4 regions of the Agathobacter sp. LCP21S3_B2 genome follow, and region 4 is predicted to be linked to each of the others. Evidence: predicted binding sites of a transcription regulator. Region 4 holds the regulator's gene; each other region holds the start of a gene.

Region 1 (5,613 bases), on a different contig from region 4:
GATTATGTCGATTACCTGAACAGGTGTATTGATTACAGGATGAAGAATGATAAATGATAAATGACGGCATGAGGGGGCAAAGGTATTTTGCCCCCTTTAATCATGTGATTGAATTGCAAGAAATGTGTAAACAAAACAAAAAATATATAAAATATCAGACAATTTAAAATAAAAATAAAAATTATCAAAAAATATATTGACAAATAGGTAAAATTGGTGTAATCTTAAATCAACAAAAAGAGATACGAAAGGAACAAAAATAAAACACAGGAGGTACAGTCCAATGGGGATTACATAATTTAAGTCAAAGTACTATAAGGATGATTGAACGGAATATTTAAATCTGTAGGGCGGGCCGAAGCGCAGTAATCGCACAGATATATTAGCAAATAAATAATATCGTTGAAAAAGTTCTTGTAGATTAAAAGTGAAAGATAGAATCTCTCATAAGAGTTTACATAGATAATGTAACCAAAAGGAGTGATTTTATGAAGAAGGGTAGAGGTCCATAGCTAAGCTAAAAGAATAAGAATCCTGTCATAAACAGAATCAGATTTATAGCAAAGCAATATGGAAATGCCAAAATAAATTCATATAGCGAAAGCGGAACTTGGAGGTTATACAGTGAAGCTTACGGAACCAATGCTTTAGGAGCCACTTGATGTAAAATGTAGATCAGGTGGCTCCTATTTTTGACATTTGTGAATGCATGTGAGGTTTAATAGTTAGATAGAATGACAACGTAAGCCTTTAAGGCTGGGCTATAATTTGATGAAAGCAGGAACGCGGTTTTCAAATACTGTATAGTACATAAACCCGGCATCCTTGAGGATATTTGAAACCCTGTCAAAATCATACGCGACATGCTCCGGCTTGTGGGCATCTGCTCCGACTGTGATTATTTCCCCGCCAAGCTCGTGATAGCGCTTTAACACCGATTCGGTCGGATTTGGGTGGCCAAGCCCGTATTTAAAGCCGGCGGTATTGAGCTCGATGCCTTTTCCCTGGGAGATAATTTCCTTTAATATAGCATCAATTATGTCGGCATACTTTTCATATGAATAGTATTTATTTTTGTCAGGACCGTATCTGACCACGTAGTCGATGTGACCGTACACATCAAAATCCGCCCCGCTGTGCAGGTTGTCAAGTATCGATTCAAAGTATTCGGTGTAGGCTTCGTGCTCTGTCTTGTCTTTGTAAAATGCAGGGTAGTATGGGTCAATGCCGTTTACTACATGGCTTGAGCCGATCACGAGGTCAAACGGATATTTTTTGGTGACCGCATTATTTTTGTCTGTAATATGAGGCTGTAAACCGATTTCAATGCCCCAGTGGATATTTACCGGGCAGCCCTTTTCTTTAAGAACAATTGCAAGCCTTTTGATGCGCTTTTCATATGCTGCTATATCAAGGTCGAAAAGCCCGGGCTCCTCTTTATAGTCATAGTCCAGATGGTCTGTAAAGCAGATGCCGTCCAGCCCTTTGTTGATTGCTGATTTTATCATCAATACCGGGTCGGCATCGCTGTCACCCGAAAACATGCAGTGCATGTGCTGATCCCACATATAAATACCTCCGTAAAACTGATGTATTGTTGTTAAAAAAATTTATAAGTTACATGTTTTATAATTGTCTGCTGCCGGCTGCCGGAAAGTGCGAATTACAGCAATTAATTAAGTGTAGCCGAGATTATAATAAAGTGCAATATCTAAAAAGAAAAATTGTGAAGAATGATAAAAAATGTGTGTAAATGAAAATATTTAGTGAAAATTTTAACAAACGCAAATAAAGTACTTGAACCTTTGAGAATTATTCGCTATAATAAAAACATCTTAGGGCATGTCCCTAAAAATACTTTTTACAATTCTAGGAGGAATTAAAATGGCAGTAAGAGTAGCAATCAACGGATTTGGTCGTATCGGACGTCTTGCTTTCAGACAGATGTTTGGAGCTGAGGGATACGAGGTAGTAGCTATCAACGACTTAACAAGCCCAAAAATGTTAGCACACTTATTAAAGTATGATTCATCACAGGGTAAATACGAGCATGCAGATGAGGTTTCTGCAAGCGATGATTCTATCACAGTTTGTGGTAAGGAAATCAAAATTTACGCATTCCCAGATGCAAACAATTGCCCATGGGGAGAGTTAAAGGTTGACGTTGTACTTGAGTGCTCTGGATTCTATACATCAAAAGAGAAAGCTCAGGCTCATATCAATGCTGGAGCTCGTAAGGTAGTTATCTCTGCACCAGCAGGAAATGACCTTCCTACAATCGTTTACAATACAAACCATGAGACACTTAAGGCTTCTGATACAATCATCTCAGCAGCTTCTTGTACAACAAACTGCTTAGCTCCAATGGCAGATGCACTTAACAAGTACGCTCCAATCCAGTCTGGTATCATGGTAACAATCCATGCTTACACAGGAGATCAGATGACTCTTGACGGACCACAGAGAAAGGGAGACCTTCGTCGTTCACGTGCAGCAGCAGTTAATATCGTTCCTAACTCAACAGGAGCAGCTAAGGCAATCGGCCTTGTTATCCCAGAGTTAAACGGAAAGTTAATCGGATCTGCACAGCGTGTTCCTACACCAACAGGATCTACAACAATCCTTACAGCAGTTGTTAAGAAAGCAGGCGTTACAAAAGAGGATATCAACGCAGCTATGAAGGCAGCAGCTAACGAGTCATTCGGTTACAACGAGGATGAGATCGTATCTTCAGATATCGTTGGAATGAGATTTGGTTCATTATTCGATGCAACACAGACAATGGTTAACCAGATTTCTGACGATCAGTACGAGGTACAGGTTGTTTCTTGGTATGATAACGAGAACAGCTACACATCTCAGATGGTTCGTACAATCAAGTACTTCTCTGAGTTAGCTTAATTCTTGTACCCACAAGAACAGTATATCTCAAGACTACTCAAGGGGCGCGGTCTTAATTGAACCGCGCCTTTTTTTTAAAGCATGGCTATTTCTTTTGAATATCTGTGAATTGTAGAATTAATTATATTTTTTAATATGCACAATATGGCATGGCCACATGGCTTATGCCTTGAAATAAGGGAGGACATATTATGTCATTAAACAAGAAATCAATTGATGATATCAACGTAAAAGGCAAGAGAGTTCTCGTTAGATGTGACTTCAACGTGCCACTTAAGGACGGAAAAATCACAGATGAGAACCGTATCAACGGAGCTCTTCCAACAATCCAGAAATTAATCAAGGACGGTGGAAAGGTTATCCTTTGCTCACACCTTGGAAAAGTTAAAAACGGACCAAACGAGGGTGAGTCACTTGCTCCTGTAGCTGTAGCTCTTGAGGCTAAGCTTGGACAGAAGGTTACATTTGTAGCTGACTACAACGTAACAGGTGAGGCTGCAACAAAGGCTGTTTCAGAGATGAAAGAGGGAGATGTAGTTCTTCTTCAGAATACACGTTTCAGAGGCAAAGAGGAGACAAAGCCACAGGAAGCCGGAGATGCATTCGCAAAAGAGCTTGCTGACCTTGCTGATGTATATGTATGTGACGCTTTCGGTTCTGCGCATAGAGCACATGCTTCTGTAGCAGGTGTTACAAAGTTCATCACAGCTAAGGGTGGAGAGAATGTTGTTGGATACCTTATGCAGAAGGAAATTGACTTCCTTGGTAAGGCAGTAGAGAATCCTGTACGTCCTTTCGTAGCTATTCTTGGTGGAGCTAAAGTAGCTGACAAGCTCAATGTTATCGATAATCTCCTCGAGAAGGCTGATACACTTATCATCGGTGGTGGAATGGCATACACATTCCTTAAAGCACAGGGCTATGAGATTGGTATCTCAATGCTTGATGAGACAAAGATTGATTACTGTAAAGAGATGCTTGCAAAAGCAGAGAAACTTGGAAAGAAGATTCTTCTTCCTGTTGATGCAGTTACAATCAAGGATTTCCCAAATCCAATCGATGCTCCTGTAGAGACAGAGACATATGATTATGACAAGATGCCTTCAGACCGTGAGGGCTGTGATATCGGACCTAAGACACGTGAGCTTTTCGCTGACGCTGTTGCATCAGCTAAGACTGTTGTATGGAACGGACCAATGGGTGTATTTGAGAACCCAACACTTGCAGCAGGTACACTTGCAGTAGCAGAGGCACTTGCTAAATCAAATGCTATCACAATCATCGGTGGTGGAGATTCAGCTGCAGCAGTTAACCAGATGGGACTTGGCGACAAGATGAGCCACATCTCAACAGGTGGCGGTGCTTCCCTTGAGTTCCTTGAGGGCAAGGAGCTTCCTGGCGTAGCTTGTGCTGATGATAAATAAGCCGAAAGCAGCTTAATGAAATCGAGCCGCAGGCGATGATTGAATTTAGTGCGAGGCTGTTCTTTGAGATTAGTGAAACCGAGCTGTAGGCGAAGGTTGAACTTAGCGAAAAGAACTACCACAATAAATATTTGTATACAAATACAAGGAGATATAAAATGGCAAGAAAGAAAATTGTAGCCGGTAACTGGAAGATGAACATGACTCCAAGCCAGGCTGTTAAATTAGTAGAAGAGTTAAAACCACTCGTAGTTTCAGATGATGTTGAAGTTGTTTACTGTGTACCTGCAATCGACATCGTACCTGTTGTAGAAGCATTAAAGGGTACAAATGTTGCTGTTGGAGCAGAGAATATGTACTTTGAGGAGAAGGGTGCTTACACAGGAGAAATCTCAGCAGAGATGCTTCTCGATGCAGGTGTTAAGTATGTTATCATCGGACATTCAGAGAGAAGAGATTACTTCAAAGAGGATGACGCACTTCTTAACAAGAAGGTAAAGAAGGCTATCGAGGCTGGACTTACACCAATCCTTTGCTGTGGTGAGACACTTGAGCAGAGAGAGAGCGGTGTTACACTTGACTGGATCAGACTTCAGATTAAGTCAGATCTCGCAGGTGTTGCTGCATCAGATGTTGCAAACATGGTTATCGCTTACGAGCCAATCTGGGCAATCGGAACAGGAAAGACAGCTACTTCTGACCAGGCTCAGGAGGTCTGCGGTGCGATTCGTGAGTGTGTAGCAGAGATTTATGATCAGGCTACAGCAGATTCAGTTCGTATCCAGTACGGCGGATCTGTAAATGCAGGAAATGCAGCAGAGCTTTTTGCAAAGCCTGACATCGACGGTGGATTAGTTGGTGGCGCTTCACTCAAGGCTGATTTTGGAAAGATCGTAAACTACAAGTAATTATTAAATCATAATTTAATATTTGATTTGACAATCACAATAACTAAATGTCACTAAATTCACCAGCTTAGCTGCATTTAGTGGCATTTATTATGTAATGAAATTTTTTGCGGGCTTGCATATGTCACTGTAATAGAACATTTTGCAAGCCTCATATGAAGAATAGAGGAAATATAAATGAGTAAGAAACCGGTAGTATTAATGGTACTTGATGGTTACGGCTTAAGTGACCACAAAGAGGGAAATGCCATAGCTATGGCAAATACCCCTGTTATGGATAAATTGATGGCAGAGTGTCCTTTTGTAAAGGGCGCAGCTTCAGGTCTTGCAGTTGGACTTCCTGACGGACAGATGGGAAACTCTGAGGTAGGACATATGAA
Region 2 (5,613 bases), on a different contig from region 4:
AAATCTCCAGTAACGCCTTGACCTACAAGTTCTGCCTGACGCACCGCTGAATAATCTCTTTCAGCCTCATGCAATGTATCTAAATCTCTTATATCCAGTTTATTCTTTAATACATTTGTTCCCGGATAACAGTACTTGGCATCCTGTTCATCCTCATAGAAATAATCATACTCTTGATCCTTCAACCTGCTTCTTGGATACTCTGTATTTCTTATTTAATTCTGAAATTGCATCTGCAGCAGAAACTTTCTTGGTTAAGACATTTCTTACTCTTTGACGACATTCTGTATCAAATGGCATGCTTTCCATTTTGAAGCTGGATTCAATACTGCTTACTCTTCTATCAACTGTCATACACGTATCCTTTCCCCTTTCTCTTTCACAGAAAGGTATTTGTTCTTCTATAGTATACCACAAAACGCTACATCTATACTACAAATTTCCGTATTATGAAAAGCGAACACATAACCTTCTCCGGTGTCATTGTCATTCCAATTTACCCCCATTACATTTCAGGTGCTTGCCACTCAGACTTACCATTTTTCTTACCACTTTATAACACTGTGATACGATATTTTGCGATACTTTACAAGGTTTGCAAGCTAATCACTAAATACTTCCCAGCCCTTGTAAATCAAGCATTTTCGCCACTTTCTGTCATCTACTTCTCATCAACGACCTGGAAAATGAAAAACTTAAGATAATACGACTCCGGTACATTAGCTGAGTTGGCCCACAGTATCGGATGATCCGGTCCCTGTGTGCGGAACTCCACCTGGCGCAGCCTCTTGTGAGTGGCCTTTGCTGCTTCCTTGACCGTTTTGGCAAGAAGCTCCTGCGTCATGAAATGAGAGCATGAGCAGGTAGCCAGAAATCCACCATCCTTAACAAGCTTAAGTCCCTTCATGTTAATCTCGCGGTAGCCCTTTATCGCATTTTTGGTAGCCTCACGCGACTTTGTAAATGCCGGAGGATCCAGAATGACTACATCATATTTTTCACCATCTGCAGCGAGCCGTGGCAGCTCATCCAGCACATTTGCCACGCGAAACTTCACTGTGTCTGAGAGATTATTTCTCTTCGCATTTTCTGTAGCCTGCTTAACCGCATACTCTGATATATCAAGTCCTGTGACCTCACTTGCGCCCGCAATTCCTGCATTGAGGGCAAATGTACCCATGTGCGTGAAGCAGTCGAGCACTCTTTTCCCCTTGCAGATACGCTGCATAGCAAGCCTGTTATACTTCTGGTCTAAGAAGAAGCCTGTTTTCTGTCCATTTTCCACATCGACCATATAGTGAACTGCGTTTTCTACTATCTCCACATTTGTGTCAAACTCGGCTCCTATAAAGCCTTTTACCTTAGGAAGACCTTCTTTTTTGCGCTCATTTGCATCACTGCGCTCGTATACTCCACGAATATTTATTCCGTCCGCCGCCAGCACTTCCTTTAACAGTTCAACGATTTTCACCTTAAACTGCTCCATTCCAAGTGCAAGGCACTCCACCACAAGCACATCAGCGTACTTGTCCACTGTGATACCCGGCAGGAAATCAGCCTCGCCAAATATCACACGACAGCAGTTTAAATCAGGCACATTGTCATTGCCTCCTGCCATCACCTGCTTGCGATAATCCCAGGCATTTTGCACTCTCATCCTGAGGAAATTGTCATCAATCAGCTGGTCTGCTTTTCTTGTCATCATTCTGATACGGATTTTTGAATTCTGGTTTATGAAGCCGCGCCCCATCGGATATCCGTCAAAATCGTGTACCACAACAATATCTCCGTTCGTAAAGGTGCCTGTGATTGTGTCTATTTCATTGTCAAAAATCCATGCGCCGCCTGCCTTTATAGTGCGTCCTTCGCCTTTTTTCAGTGTTACAATTGTATGATTTTCCATGTTTGTTCCTCTTCTAATTTACTTCATTATTCCTTGCTAAAATCTGATTATATAGTTTATCTGAAATTCTATAGCCTTTAGAAATAAGTTTATCTGTCGACATTTCATTTCAATTATATGAAATCCCGGCAATATTTACAATACACAAATATTTCTGCAAAACATGCCGATATATATTATAATAATGTGTGGGGGGTGGTTCTGAATAGTTACAAAGACAATTATAACATCCGACCGGTAAATGGAGATAAATATGATTACAATTAGCTTATGCATGATAGTAAAAAATGAAGAAGAGGTGCTCGAACGATGCCTGAACAGTCTCAAAGGGCTGATGGATGAAATCATCATAGTGGACACCGGCTCGACGGACAGCACAAAGGAGATAGCTGCACGGTATACGGACAAAATCTATGATTTCTCATGGTGCGATGATTTTGCTGCGGCCAGGAATTTTTCGTTTTCCAAGGCTACGCAGGAATACATATATGCACCTGATGCCGACGAGGTGCTCGACGATACCAACCGCAGGCGTTTCATGATGCTTAAGGCTGCGCTGCTGCCGGAAATTGAGATTGTCCAGATGAAATACATTACTCCAAGCAAATTCAACACAGTGCAAAATTCATCCTCAGAGTACCGCCCGAAGCTGTTCAAGAGACTTCGCACGTTTACATGGATTAATCCGGTGCATGAAACGGTTCGCTTAGAGCCTGTAGTCTATGACAGCGATATCTGTATACAACATCTGCCGCAGGGCTCTCACGGCAAACGTGATTTTACCATATTCAAGCGCTCCTTTGAAAAAAACGGCACCCTGCCAAAAAGTATAGCGACTATGTATGCCAAGGAGCTTTTAAAATGCGGAAGTCCCGAGGATTTTACCAATGCCCTGCCATATTTTCAGGGTGAATACCGCAACAGCCCCGACATCGAATCCACCTGCGTGCTATCACGCTACTATCGCATGAATGGCGACTATGACAAATTTTTTTCTGTTGCCCTAAAAAATGTAGCAGTTGATGGCTGCAGCGAGGTGTGCTGTGAGCTCGGTGCGTACTATTTCGACAAGGCAGACTATGAGGAGGCAAGCCTGTGGTATTACAACGCTGCCTTCGAGACAAAGCCGGTACTCGATGTGGAGTGCGGCGGTGGCAAGGCGCTTCATGCCCTGTCTGAGTGCTACTCAAGATGGGCTGATGAGAAGCAGAAAAAGCTTGATTCGCTTCCTCCTAAATCAAGGAATGTATTTAAAGGCGATAAGGAGCTGATTGATTCACTGCGCAGCCAGGCGGCCGATTACCAAAAGCAGGCTGAGGAATGGATGCTTCCGGATGGTGACTAGCAGAGGCTGTCATATAAAAGTCTCCACCAGCATTTACCAACTTGTAAAATCCTCTCTAAAGTGATAATATAGAGATCATAGGGTTTGTTATTTTTTTAACGTAGCATTTTGCTACTATCATTTTAGGTATCTAAGGAGGATTTTATGAGCTTTTTAGAAGAGTACAAGCAGAAACTTGTCTCAGCAGATGAGGCAGTAAAGATTGTCAAATCAGGCGACTGGGTTGACTACGGTTGGTGCACAGGCACACCTGATGCACTCGACAAGGCACTTGCCAGAAGAACTGATGAACTTAAGGATGTCAATGTACGTGGTGGTATTTTACTTAAGCCACTTGCCATTTTCGAGCGTGAGGATGCCGGCGAGCATTTCACATGGAACTCATGGCATATGGGCGGTTATGAGAGAAAGCTTATCAAGAGAGGCTGTTCTTTCTACTCACCAATCCGTTACTCAGAGCTTCCTCGTTATTATAGAGATTCAACAACACCTGACGATGTCGCTATGTTCCAGGTTGCACCGATGGATTCACACGGATACTTCAACTTTGGTCCTAACGCATCTCACCTCGGTGCTGTATGCGAGACTTCAAAGAAAATCATCGTTGAGGTCAATGAAAACATGCCTCGCTGTCACGGCGGTTCAGAGGCCAATGTACATATTTCACAGGTTTCTTACATTGTTGAGGGTGACAACCCTGCAATTGGAGAACTTGGTGCCGGTGGTCCTGCAACAGATGTAGACAAGAAGGTTGCAGAGCTCATCGTTGACCAGATTCCAAACGGTGCCTGTCTCCAGCTCGGTATCGGTGGAATGCCAAATGCAGTAGGCTCACTCATCGCTGAGTCAGACCTCAAGGATCTCGGTGTCCACACAGAGATGTACGTTGACGCTTTCGTTGACATCGCAAAGGCCGGAAAAATCACAGGAGCAAAGAAAAACATCGACCGTTATCGTCAGGCTTACGGCTTCGGTGCCGGAACCAAGAAGATGTACGATTACCTCGATGAGAATCCTGAGCTCATGAGTGCCCCGGTAAGCTACACAAATGATATCAAGAATATTGCCGCACTTGACAATTTCATCTCAATCAATAACTGTGTAGACCTTGACCTCTTCGGACAGATCAGCTCAGAGACCTCAGGCACAAAGCACATCAGCGGTGCCGGCGGACAGCTTGATTTCGTTCTCGGTGCTTATATGTCAAACGGTGGAAAGAGCTTTATCTGCTGCTCTTCAACCTTCACCGACAAGCAGGGCGTAGTTCACTCACGTATCCGTCCTACTCTTGTAGAGGGTTCTGTCGTTACTGACACAAGAGCCAATACTCACTATATCGTTACAGAGTATGGTATGGTAAATGTAAAGGGTCTTTCTACATGGCAGAAGGCTGAGGCAATCATCTCAGTTGCTCATCCTGATTTCCGTGATGAGCTCATCAAAGAGGCTGAAAAGATGCACATTTGGAGAAGATCTAACAAATAATTAACTTTGGATATAATTTTTACAATAAAAGCGGTTTCAAGACGAAATGTCTTGAAACCGCTTTTGTGTTCTTAATCCGTCCCACAAACTATATTTTCAAAAAGTTAAAGCACCTCTTTTAGCACTTCCTCAATCTCGCTCTTTGCTGCCTTGACAGAGCCCTGCACCATAACCGGCTTACCGCCGCCTCTGGCACCCAGCTTATTCCTAAGTGCTGCGGCAACTGTATTGCAGTCTGCATTCTTGCTTCCGATAATAAAGCTATAGCCCGCCTCATCATTTCCTGTAAAAAATGCACTAAAGCCACTATATTTCTCCACAAGGCCATTGACGCAATTTCTTGCTGTATTCGTATCAACGCCGTCCTCAAACAATACTGCATTGTCCGTATCAGCAGGAAGCTCTGCTACCTTATAATCCAAAAGCGCTGACTTTGCAGTGCCAAGTTCTGACTTAAGTGACTGGTTTACTGCCTTAAGCTTTGTGACGTTATCCACAATAGCCTCCTGATTTGTGGTAAATATCCCCATGAGCTCTGAGATGATGTCGCACTTTTGTCTGAAAGCCTCCAGTGCCCTGAAACCACAAAGGATGCTGATTCTGACGCCTCCTTTATAATTCTGATAATTCATAACCTTAAGCATGCCAATCTCGCCGGTGCGCTTCACATGCGGCGCACAGCATGCACACACATCATACCCCGGCACTGTCACTATTCTGACCTGTCCTTCAATCTCGATTTTACTTCTGTACTCCAGCTGCGCAAGCTCATCCCTTGACGGATATGTCACCTCTATCGGAATATTTTTTGAAATGGCTACATTTACCTCATGCTCCACCTCTGCTATATCCTCCGGTGAAATCACTCCACTGAAATCCA
Region 3 (5,613 bases), on a different contig from region 4:
TACTATAACGAGGATGATGAACCGTGTGGCTATATGGTGTATCTTATCAGCTCCGATGTCATGCACATCAAGGAGCTCATCTACTTAAACCGTGAGGCGCAGCTTGGGCTGTGGGAGTACATTCATGCGCACGATTCCATGATTGATGAGGTCAGAGGCAACAACTATTACAGCGAGCCCATTGCTTTTGAGCTCGATGACAGTGATATAAAGGAGACAATAAGACCATACGCCATGGGCAGAATCATTGATGTGGCGCAGTTTATGTCACAGTATAACTGTGACCCGGATGGCCCGGGCGGCTGCTTTAGTTTTGAGATAGCAGATGACCTGCTTCCGTGGAACAATGGCACATTTGTCATTGATTTTGAGAAAGGGCACTGTGCTCTCACCGACAAAAATCCACAGTATCACTTAAGCATGTCTATTGGCACGTTTACCACACTGCTTTTAGGCTACAAGAGTGCTGAGAAGCTTTTGCAGATGGGCAAAATACAGACTACGTATGAAGCTGTTGCAAAGCTTGACGATATTTTATATCATGAGATACCATATGTATCTGACTACATATAATGATAAAGGGTCAAAAGGTAAAGGAAAATAATATGTCAAATTATGTGATTAGCTGCTGTTCAACAGCAGATCTTACCAGGGAGCATATGCTCGAGAGAAATATTAAGTACGCATGCTTTCACTATGAGCTTGACGGTAAAGAGTATATGGATGATTTAGGACAGTCCATGCCACTGCCTGATTTCTACAAGGCAATGGAGGCAGGTGCCATGACAAAGACCTCGCAGATCAATCAGGAGGAGTACATGGAGTACTTCAGGCAGTTTCTGGATGAGGGATATGATGTGCTTCATTGTACACTAAGCTCAGGTATATCAGGTACAGTCAACTCGGCGAGGCTTGCAAAGGAGGCTCTCGAGGAGGAATACCCTGACAGAAAGATATATGTGATTGATTCGCTGGCAGCATCGTCAGGCTTTGGTCTTTTGATGGATAAGCTCGCTGACCTTAGGGATAGTGGCATGGATATTGATACACTGGCTGATTGGACCATGGAGCACAGACTTGAGGTGAATCACTGGTTCTTCTCATCAGACCTTACATTTTTTATCAGGGGCGGCCGTATCTCAAAGACCGCGGGATTCGTGGGAAATGTGCTTAATATCTGTCCTTTCATGAATGTGAGCAATGAGGGAAAGCTTATTGTGCGTGAGAAAATCCGCACCAAAAAGAAGGCAATAAAGGAGATGCTTGTGAAGATGCAGGCACTCTGCAAGGATGGTGCCGATTATTCGGATAAGGTCTATATATCAAATTCTGCATGCTATGAGGATGCTAAAGCCGTAGCTGATCTGATTGAGGCTGCCTTCCCTAATATGAAGGGCAAAGTAGAGATAAATGATATCGGTACGACTATAGGAAGCCATACCGGTCCGGGAACAGTTGCATTGTTTTTCTGGGGTAATAAGAGAGAGGATTAGCCGGATATTTTAGCCTAAATATCTGATTAGAATAATCAAAATCAATAAAGTTGATTATATTTTTATAAAAAAATAAATTACATCAATCAAAGTGATTAAATATAATCATTCCAATAACTGTGCTTATGTGTTACAATTATATCAGTTCAAACGAAAAGAGGTTTTAAGATGAAAGGATATGAAAAATACGAGCGCAGTTATTTTCTGCCTCCTGAATGCACTTATGACTGGGTTAAGAAGGATTATATAGATAAAGCACCACTGTGGTGTTCGGTTGATTTACGTGATGGCAACCAGGCTCTAATCGAGCCGATGAGTCTTGAGGAGAAGCTTGACTTCTTTAAGATGCTTGTAGATATAGGCTTTAAGGAAATCGAGGTAGGTTTCCCGGCAGCCTCTGAGACAGAGTTCAATTTCACGAGAGCTCTTATTGAGAGGGATATGATTCCTGATGACGTCACTATACATGTGCTGACACAGGCCAGAGAGCATATCATCAAGAAGACCTTCAAGGCACTTGAGGGAGCACCGAGAGCAGTTGTACATCTGTACAATTCCACATCTGTTGCACAGCGTGAGCAGGTGTTTAAGAAGTCAAAGGAAGAGATAAAGCAGCTTGCAGTTGACGGAGCTATTTTACTGAGAGACCTTGCAGCAGAGACTGACGGTAATTTCCGTTTCCAGTATTCACCGGAGAGCTTTTCGGGCACTGAGGTGGATTATGCGGTTGATGTGTGCAACGCTGTGCTTGATGTATGGCAGCCAAAGGCTGATAATAAGGCCATCATCAATATCCCTACCACAGTAGAGAATGCCATGCCACATGTTTTTGCCACACAGATAGAGTATATCAACAAGCACCTCAAGTACAGAGACGGAGTAGTGCTTTGCTTACATCCTCATAATGACAGAGGCTGCGGTGTTGCCACATCAGAGCTTGGTGTGCTTGCAGGAGCTGAGGAGATAGAGGGTACGCTGTTTGGAAACGGTGAGAGAACAGGAAATGTAGATATCGTGACACTTGCCATGAATCTTTACTCACACGGAGTGGATCCACAGCTTGATTTCTCAAATCTGCCTGAGATCAGGGAGAAGTATGAGACATTTACCAGAATGAAGGTAGGCGAGAGACAGCCATATGCGGGAGACCTTGTTTTTTCTGCTTTTTCAGGCTCACATCAGGATGCAATCTCAAAGGGCATGGCATGGAGAGAGGAAAAGAAGCTTGATAAGTGGACTGTTCCATATCTGCCTATAGATCCAAAGGATGTCGGCAGGACATACGAGGCTGATGTTATCCGTATCAACAGTCAGTCAGGAAAGGGCGGAGTGGCATATATCCTTAAGCAGAGCTTCGGTATCAATGTGCCACAGCAGATGAGAGAGCAGGTCGGATACATGGTCAAGCAGGTATCGGACGAGGAGCATAAGGAGCTTTCGCCTGAGTGGGTACACAGTATCTTTACAGACAATTATGTGGATTTTCATCCATATTTCACTATACCGGAGTGCCACTTTAAGCAGGTAAATGGCATTTTCGCAGAGGCGGTTATTTTACACAATGATAGCACCAGAAAGGTAGATGCCAATGGAAACGGCCGTCTTGATGCAGTCAGCAATATAATTAAGCAGTATTTTGACATCAGCTTTGAGCTCACTGTATACGAGGAGCATGCGCTTTCGCACGGATCTTCATCAAAGGCTATGGCATATGTGGGTATCACAGTTGACGGCAGTATGTTCTGGGGCGCAGGTGTGGATGAGGATATCATCAAGGCATCAATCGGAGCACTTGTTGTTGCGGTAAACCATTACCTTGCCACCAAGGCTGACAGTCACGTGAAGGATGAGCGCTATATTGCTATGCTCAACTTCATCCAGGCCAACTACAAGACAGTATCGCTTGCAGACATGGCTGCACAGTTCAACCTGACAGAGCCGTATATCTCCAAGTACATAAAGGAGAAGTCAGGCAAGACTTTCGGAGAGCTGGTCACCAATGCCAAGATGAAGAAGGCACGCACTCTGCTGAGAAACAGCATCACAACTGTTGAGAATATCGCAATCGAGGCAGGATATCAGAACGTGGAACATTTTAACAGACAGTTCAAGAAGCTGTATGGAATGACACCGCTTGAGTATAGAAATTCAAGCACAAAATAAGCGGATACAGCATTTTAATATAACCGGAACAATATGCTAAATGACAATTCATTCAGCTGTATTGGTCCGGTTTGCTTTTTAGTATTGCACTTTTTATGTGAAAATCTGCATTAAAATTGTATAAAAATGGGAACAATGGGCTATTGATTGTATTTTATCAAGTAATTTGTTGTTTTTACAACGGATTATATGTACAATGCGGGTATAATAAATAAAAGATAATTATTCAGAGCTACTGATAACAAAGCAGATATTGAGAATTTGTGTTTGGGATGAATAGTTATAATAAAAAGCAACTATTTGAATTATGGTATAAGAAAGAGAGGAAAGTACATGAGCAATAAAACTAGCGCAGTTGTTAAGACAAACCCAAGAAAGGCTGTCATGATCGGATGTGGATTCGTTGGTTCGGCATCAGTTTTTGCACTTATGCAGAGCGGTCTTTTTTCTGAGATAGTTCTCATTGACGCTGATAAGGACAAGGCTGAGGGAGAGGCGATGGATATAAGCCATGGTATTCCTTTTGCCAGACCTATGAAGATATATGCAGGCGGTTATGATGATGTGGCAGATGCTGCTATCATTGTTGTTTCTGCAGGTGCAGGCCAAAAGCCTGGCGAGACAAGACTTGATCTGGTAAATAAAAATGTTGCAATCTTCAAGAGCATCATTCCGGAGATTGCAAAGAGAAATTTCGGTGGAATCTTACTTATCGTTGCAAACCCTGTAGATATTTTAACACAGGTGGCACAGAAGCTTTCAGGACTTCCTGAGGAGCGCGTCATCGGTTCAGGTACCGTGCTTGACAGTGCAAGACTTAAGTACGCGCTTGGAGAGCATCTTGAGGTGGACAGCCGAAGCGTACATGCATTTATAGTAGGTGAGCATGGAGACAGTGAGGTGGTTGCATGGTCATCAGCCAATGTTTCCGGAGTGGAGCTTCACAAGATGTGCGAGATGAGAGGTCACTACAAGCACAAGGAGAATACAGAGGAAATCGCTGCAAACGTAAAGAACAGTGCTTACGAGATAATCAACCGAAAGCATGCGACATATTATGGTATCGCTATGTCGGTCAGACGTATCTGCGAGGTAATTATGCGTGATGAGAAGTCTATTCTTCCTGTTTCACACATGATGCACGGACAGTACGGCATCGACGGTGTGGTTCTCTCAATGCCTGCAATCGTTGGAGCAGACGGAGTGGAGAGCGATATCCCAATCGAGTTAAACGGTGAGGAAGCTTTAAAGCTCAAGGAGTCTGCGGATGCACTTAAGAGCATACTTGACGGGCTTGAGCTGTAAATGTAAGGTTCTTAATATTAATTTTGTAATATTAAACTTATATAAAATACTATAAATTCAGTAGGGTTTGGGGTATAATGATAACTGTCGGGCTGCATATATTATGTGCTCGGCGGTTATTTGATTTTATGGCAGATAACTATTTAGAATTACCGGGAAAAAGGAGTATATATAATGAGCGAAAGAAAACAAATCCATCAGGAGTTTCTGACAGGCGAAAGAGCCCTGTTTGCAAGCAACGACCTGGATATATATGATACAATTTTTGATGACGGAGAGTCACCTCTTAAGGAGAGCCATGGCATTAGCCTGACAGGCTGTTTTTTTAGATGGAAATATCCGCTATGGTACTGTAGTGACATAGCTGTAAAGGACTGTACATGGTTTGACATGGCGCGTGCGGGTGTCTGGTATACAGACAATATCTCTGTAACTGATTCAATAGTTGAGGCACCTAAGAACTTCAGGCGCTGCAATAACCTAAAGCTTAAAAATGTGACATTTCCAAATGCCCAGGAGACCCTCTGGAGCTGTGATCATGTCGATATCGAGAATGTCTCGGCAAAGGGAGATTATTTTGGCATGAATACAAATAATCTTATCATGAAGAATTTCCAGCTGGTCGGCAACTATTCGTTTGACGGTTCAAGAA
Region 4 (5,613 bases):
GAAAGGTAGATAAGAACTCAAAGCTTGTGACCATGATAAAGAAATGGGTAGATGAGCAGTACGACGAGGGCCGTGTGACTACCATTACAGATAATGAGCTTGTAGTTCAAATTACTGATTGCTGTAAAAAGCTTAATATAGTATTATAGTGAGGTGGATTAGTACATGTCACATGATAATTACAGCCTGAGTGCCAGGGTATACAATCATATCAGGGATGGTATACTTGCAGGAACATTTGCAAAGGGCGATGAGCTTAAGGAAAAGAATATCGGTGATGAGCTTGGAGTGAGCAGGACTCCAGTGAGGGAGGCACTGCGTCAGCTTGAGCTTGAGGGACTTGTGTCTATCATCCCCAATAAGGGAGCGTTCGTGGAGGGCGTTTCCACGGACGATATCAGGGATATATACGAGATAAGAGCTCTGCTTGAGGGACTTTGTGCCAGATGGGCTGCAACGAGGATATCGGATGAGCTCATGGCGGCCATGGATGAGAATATTTATCTCACAGAGTTTCACGAGAAAAAGGGCAATGCAAAGAAGCTTCTTGAGCTGGACAATAGGTTTCATGAGTTGCTGTATGAGGCCGGCGGAAGCAAGGAGCTTATGAGGGTATTAAAGGACTATCATGAGTATGTCGGCAGAGTGAGAAAGGTGACACTCGGCGAGACAAAAAGAGCTAAAAACTCCACTCACGAGCATAAACAGATATGCGAGGCAATTAAGAATCATGACGTACTGCTGGCAGAAAAATGCGCCAGAGAGCATATAAACAATTCAAAGAAAAATATGGAACACCTTGGTTGGGAAAACCTTATTAAGTAAAGGAGATTTAAGAATGAGCAAGATTACGATGACAACACCCCTTGTAGAGATGGACGGAGACGAGATGACCAGAATCCTCTGGCAGATGATAAAGGATGAGCTTTTAATACCTTTTATCGATTTAAAGACAGAGTATTATGATCTGGGCTTAGAGGAGCGAAATCGTACAGATGATCAGGTGACCGTTGAATCAGCAAAGGCAACCATGAAATACGGTGTCGCAGTAAAATGTGCGACAATCACACCAAACGCAGCCAGAATGACAGAATACAATTTAAAGGAGATGTGGAAGAGCCCTAACGGCACAATAAGAGCCATGCTTGACGGAACAGTGTTCAGAGCACCAATCGTTGTAAAGGGCATAGAGCCAAACGTAAAGACATGGGTTAAACCAATCACAATCGCTCGTCATGCATATGGTGATGTGTACAAGGCAACAGAGATGAAGGTAGCTGGTCCCGGAAAGGCTGAGCTTGTATTTACAGCAGAAGATGGAACCGAGACAAGAGAGCTAATCCATGAGTTTAAGGGAGCGGGAGTTATTCAGGGACAGCATAACTTAGACGATTCAATCGAGAGCTTTGCACATAGCTGCTTTAAGTATGCACTTGATACAAAGCAGGATTTATGGTTTGCCACAAAGGATACAATCTCAAAGAAGTATGACCATACCTTCAAGGATATCTTCCAGGAAATCTTTGATGCACAGTACAAGGATGCTTTTGAGAAGGCTGGAATTACATATTTCTACACACTTATTGATGATGCTGTTGCCAGAGTAATGAAATCTGAGGGTGGATTTATCTGGGCATGCAAGAACTATGACGGAGATGTAATGAGTGATATGATCTCATCTGCATTCGGCTCACTTGCCATGATGACATCAGTGCTTGTATCCCCTCACGGATACTATGAGTATGAGGCAGCGCACGGAACAGTACAGAGACACTATTACAAGCATTTAAAGGGTGAGGAGACATCAACAAACTCTGTAGCTACTATTTTTGCTTGGACAGGAGCTCTCAGAAAGAGAGGAGAGCTTGACAAGCTTCCTGCACTTTCTGAGTTTGCAGACAAGCTTGAGGCAGCCTGCATAAAGACTATTGAGAGCGGAAAGATGACAAAGGATCTCGCACTCATCACAACAATTGAGAATCCTACTGTTTTAAACAGCGAGGGCTTCATCAAGGCAATCAGGGAGGAGCTTGAGAAGACAATTTAATCTGAAACTTGGTTTTTACTTTAGATTATGATATAACCCGGGAATAATTATAAATTTTTTGAATGTTAAATTCTTAACACATTGACAGATGACCTTCAAAAAATTATAATTAGTCTTGGGTTTTTGTCTTTAAAATAGAAATGACATCCTGATGATTGGAGGAATAGGACTTGAGTAAAGAAATATCACAGGCGGTTATCAGACGACTGCCACGATACTATAGATATCTCGGAGAGCTTTTAGATGAGGGAGTGGAGCGTATTTCATCAAACGATCTGAGTCACAGAATGAAGGTTACAGCTTCGCAAATCAGACAGGATCTCAACAATTTCGGAGGCTTTGGACAGCAGGGATACGGATACAATGTTCAGTTCCTCTACGAGGAAATAGGAAAGATAATGGGACTTGACACTGAGCATAGAATAATTATCATCGGTGCAGGTAATCTGGGACAGGCGCTTGCCAATTATGTAAAGTTTGAAAAGCTTGGTTTTGTGATTACGGCCCTCTTTGATGTGAATCCTGATCTTTCAGGAAAGAGTGTGCGAGGCATTCCAATCCTTATGCTAAACGAGCTGGGAGAGTATTGCAGGACACACAGGGTGGATATTGCTGCGCTTACCATGCCAAAGTCAAAGGCTGATACCATTGCGTCAAAGCTTGTTGAACTGGGGATAAAGGCTATATGGAATTTCGCTCATGTGGACCTTGAAATACCTGACAAGGATGTGGTTGTGGAGAGTGTACATCTGTCTGACAGCCTTATGCAGCTCAGCTACAATATTGTAAAAAATTCCAAAAATAAATAGAGGGTGAGTTTTATGAATGATAAAAAAGATTTTGAGGCTGCATTAAAAGGAAAAAAGGTGCCTTTACTGGTTTTAGACCAGAAATGGCACAGGCTTTTTGCCATTCATGGTAAGACTGATGAAATATCAGCCACGGAAAAAGAACTGGATGAGCTGTTGAAGCTGCAGGGAAAGTACAATAATGAGCTCAAGGATTTGAAGAAGCTTAAGTCAAAGACCATGACAAATATTGTCGCCAACATGGGCGATGACGGAGATGAAAAGCGCGACAAGGATAAGCAGATTATAGATGAGATAAATGAGAAAGCCGACAATATCGAGGGAGAGCTTATTGAAATCCAAAAGAATATAAAAGCAGTTAATGACAGGCTGATGCTTTTGTCGATGGATTACTTCAGTGAAAAAATCGAGAAAAACAAACTGGAATCAAAAGAAATTGACGACTGGATTGCAAATATAAGAGTTGAGCTCAAAAAGAATGTAATCAGAAAACAGAACAGAGATATCAACAACAGGGAGATTTATTCATATCTTCATGATATTTTTGGCGCTGAGGTTTTGGATCTTTTTGATATTGAATATGACGATCCTATGGTCTTTAATGCCAATAATGCAAAGGCTGATAATGCAAACAATGAGAATAAGGGGAATTGATATTGGAATATATTGTTACAGGTAATGAAATGAAGCTTCTGGACGATACAACATCACAGGTCTTTTTGGTTCCTTCGGTGGTGCTGATGGAGCAGGCTGCGGCCGGTGTTGTCCGGGAGCTTGTTGCATGTTTTGATAAATCAAAGGAGTTTGCCGTGATATGCGGCAGAGGCAATAATGCAGGAGACGGTATCACGATAGCAAGACTTTTAAATCAGGCCGGATACAGATGCATGGTGTACTATGCTTTTGGCACAGATGAGGCAGGAAGCGAGCTCTTTGAGCTGCAGAAAAATATATACGCAAGGTATGGCTTCAAGGTGGTCTCTGATATTGAGAGTGTGTGTAAAAGTGACGTAATAATAGATGCACTGTTTGGCACAGGGCTTAAGCGAGCCATAGAAGGCTCTTTAGCAGATGTGATTTCAGCCGTTAACAAGGCAAATGCTTACAGGGTGGCGGTCGACGTGCCGTCGGGAGTGGATTCTGATAAAGGACATGTGATGGGATGCACTTTTAAAGCAGATTTCACATATACTTTTTCTTATAAAAAGACAGGCCTTCTCCTGTGGCCGGGCTGTGATTATTGCGGTCTGGTTAAGGTGGTGCCTATAGGCATAGATGACCACAGCTTTTGTGGTAATCTGCCATCAGTAAGGGCTCTTGATGAGTCTGATTTAAAGAAGCTTGATAACAGACCGGTACACTCCAACAAGGGAACTTTCGGAAAACTGTTAGTTATTGCAGGAAGCCGCAATATGGCAGGTGCGGCGGTGCTTTCGGCAAAGGCTGCATATAAAAGCGGAGCAGGGCTTGTGAAAATTATAACGCCGGAGTGCAACCGCTCAATAATCCAATGTGCTTTGCCGGAAGCACTGCTTTGTACTGATATCACGTCAGCTAAAGCACTTGAGACAGAGCTTGAGTGGGCAGATGCAGTGGTGATAGGTCCGGGTCTTTCAAAGTCTGATAATGCCAAAATGTTAGTTGAAACAGTACTAAAAACAGCAGAGATACCTCTTGTGATTGATGCGGATGCGCTTAATATCATATCAGAAAGCATGGCACTGCTTAAGGAACATAAAATGCCTGTCATAGTGACTCCACACCTGGGCGAGATGTCCAGACTTACAGGATACAGTATTCCACATATACAGGAGGATATCATCGGTGTGGCAGGGGAGTTTGCAAGCTTGTACAATGTGACTTGTGTGCTTAAGGATTTTCGTACGATTATCGCAGCGGCTGATGGCGAAAAGTTTATCAATCTGTCCGGCAACTGCGGTATGGCAACAGCCGGAAGCGGAGATGTGCTAAGCGGTATCGTGGGAGGTCTTCTGGTACAGTGGCATGACACGAAAAAGGCCGCGGCGTACGGTGCATTTATTCATGGACTTGCCGGTGATATGGCATTTGACAATACCGGCTCTTATGGTATGATAGCAAGTGATATTATTGATGGATTAGATGAAGTTTGGATTAAGGTGGAAAAAAATGGCAATTAACAGAATCAGAGCAGATATAGATCTAGATGCAATTTTATATAATATGGAGTCGATGCACAATAAGCTAAAGCCGGGGACAATGATGGCAGCAGTCGTAAAGGCTGATGGTTACGGTCACGGTGCTGAGGCTGTTTCAGAGGTACTGGAGCCGCTTCCGTATCTGTGGGGCTATGCCGTTGCTACAAGCAACGAGGCAATGCAGCTTATCGCAGCAGGCAGAAAAAAGCCGATACTTATTTTAGGACTCAGCTTCCCGGAGCAGTTTGAGGAGATAGTGGACAACGATGTGCGCCCGGCGGTATGTACATATGAGACAGCTAAGGAGCTATCGCGTATCGCTGTCGCTAAGAATAAAACCTGTAAGATACATATCAAGATAGATACCGGTATGTGCCGTATAGGCTTTCAGGTGACTGAGAAAAGTGCAGATATTATTGCACAGATTGCTAAGCTGCCGAATATTATGATAGAGGGAATATTCACTCACTTTGCAAGGGCAGATGAGCTGTCAAAGGAGCCTGCCTTTGAGCAGTTTGAGCTTTTTAAGAGAATGATAGCTCTTGTTGAGGCAAGAGGAGTCGAGATCCCGATTAAGCAC

What was found. Region 4 encodes Rex, which represses fermentation and respiration genes when NADH is low (regulators of the CRP and FNR family bind a similar motif). Its sites were predicted from a motif close to ATTGTTAANTANTTAACAAT; they were not measured.
Region 1: gap (type I glyceraldehyde-3-phosphate dehydrogenase) is a predicted target of Rex. The motif match lies at 1,764-1,783, and genes of this name have one in related genera.
Region 2: ACTQ1L_RS14230 (butyryl-CoA:acetate CoA-transferase) is a predicted target of Rex. The motif match lies at 3,332-3,351, and genes of this name have one in related genera.
Region 3: ACTQ1L_RS10530 (L-lactate dehydrogenase) is a predicted target of Rex. The motif match lies at 3,799-3,818, and genes of this name have one in related genera.

Annotation. Positions count from the first base shown of each region.
Region 1 is NZ_JBQKGQ010000010.1:123,741-129,353, forward strand. It holds gene pncB (nicotinate phosphoribosyltransferase) at 1-57, shown strand, start outside; gene ACTQ1L_RS09095 (histidinol-phosphatase HisJ family protein) at 762-1,568, opposite strand; gene gap (type I glyceraldehyde-3-phosphate dehydrogenase) at 1,885-2,901, shown strand; gene ACTQ1L_RS09105 (phosphoglycerate kinase) at 3,093-4,325, shown strand; gene tpiA (triose-phosphate isomerase) at 4,484-5,233, shown strand; gene gpmI (2,3-bisphosphoglycerate-independent phosphoglycerate mutase) at 5,411-5,613, shown strand, end outside.
Region 2 is NZ_JBQKGQ010000025.1:23,919-29,531, reverse strand. It holds gene ACTQ1L_RS14250 (Fic/DOC family protein) at 1-185, opposite strand, end outside; gene ACTQ1L_RS14245 (hypothetical protein) at 166-354, opposite strand; gene ACTQ1L_RS14240 (class I SAM-dependent rRNA methyltransferase) at 662-1,903, opposite strand; gene ACTQ1L_RS14235 (glycosyltransferase) at 2,157-3,248, shown strand; gene ACTQ1L_RS14230 (butyryl-CoA:acetate CoA-transferase) at 3,393-4,733, shown strand; gene ACTQ1L_RS14225 (alanyl-tRNA editing protein) at 4,838-5,613, opposite strand, start outside.
Region 3 is NZ_JBQKGQ010000013.1:55,185-60,797, forward strand. It holds gene ACTQ1L_RS10515 (GNAT family N-acetyltransferase) at 1-573, shown strand, start outside; gene ACTQ1L_RS10520 (DegV family protein) at 573-1,493, shown strand; gene ACTQ1L_RS10525 (2-isopropylmalate synthase) at 1,662-3,656, shown strand; gene ACTQ1L_RS10530 (L-lactate dehydrogenase) at 3,990-4,961, shown strand; gene ACTQ1L_RS10535 (DUF3737 family protein) at 5,136-5,613, shown strand, end outside.
Region 4 is NZ_JBQKGQ010000001.1:32,919-38,531, forward strand. It holds gene ACTQ1L_RS00150 (2-isopropylmalate synthase) at 1-149, shown strand, start outside; gene ACTQ1L_RS00155 (GntR family transcriptional regulator) at 166-825, shown strand; gene ACTQ1L_RS00160 (NADP-dependent isocitrate dehydrogenase) at 839-2,047, shown strand; gene ACTQ1L_RS00165 (redox-sensing transcriptional repressor Rex) at 2,218-2,856, shown strand; gene ACTQ1L_RS00170 (hypothetical protein) at 2,869-3,510, shown strand; gene ACTQ1L_RS00175 (NAD(P)H-hydrate dehydratase) at 3,513-5,015, shown strand; gene alr (alanine racemase) at 5,005-5,613, shown strand, end outside.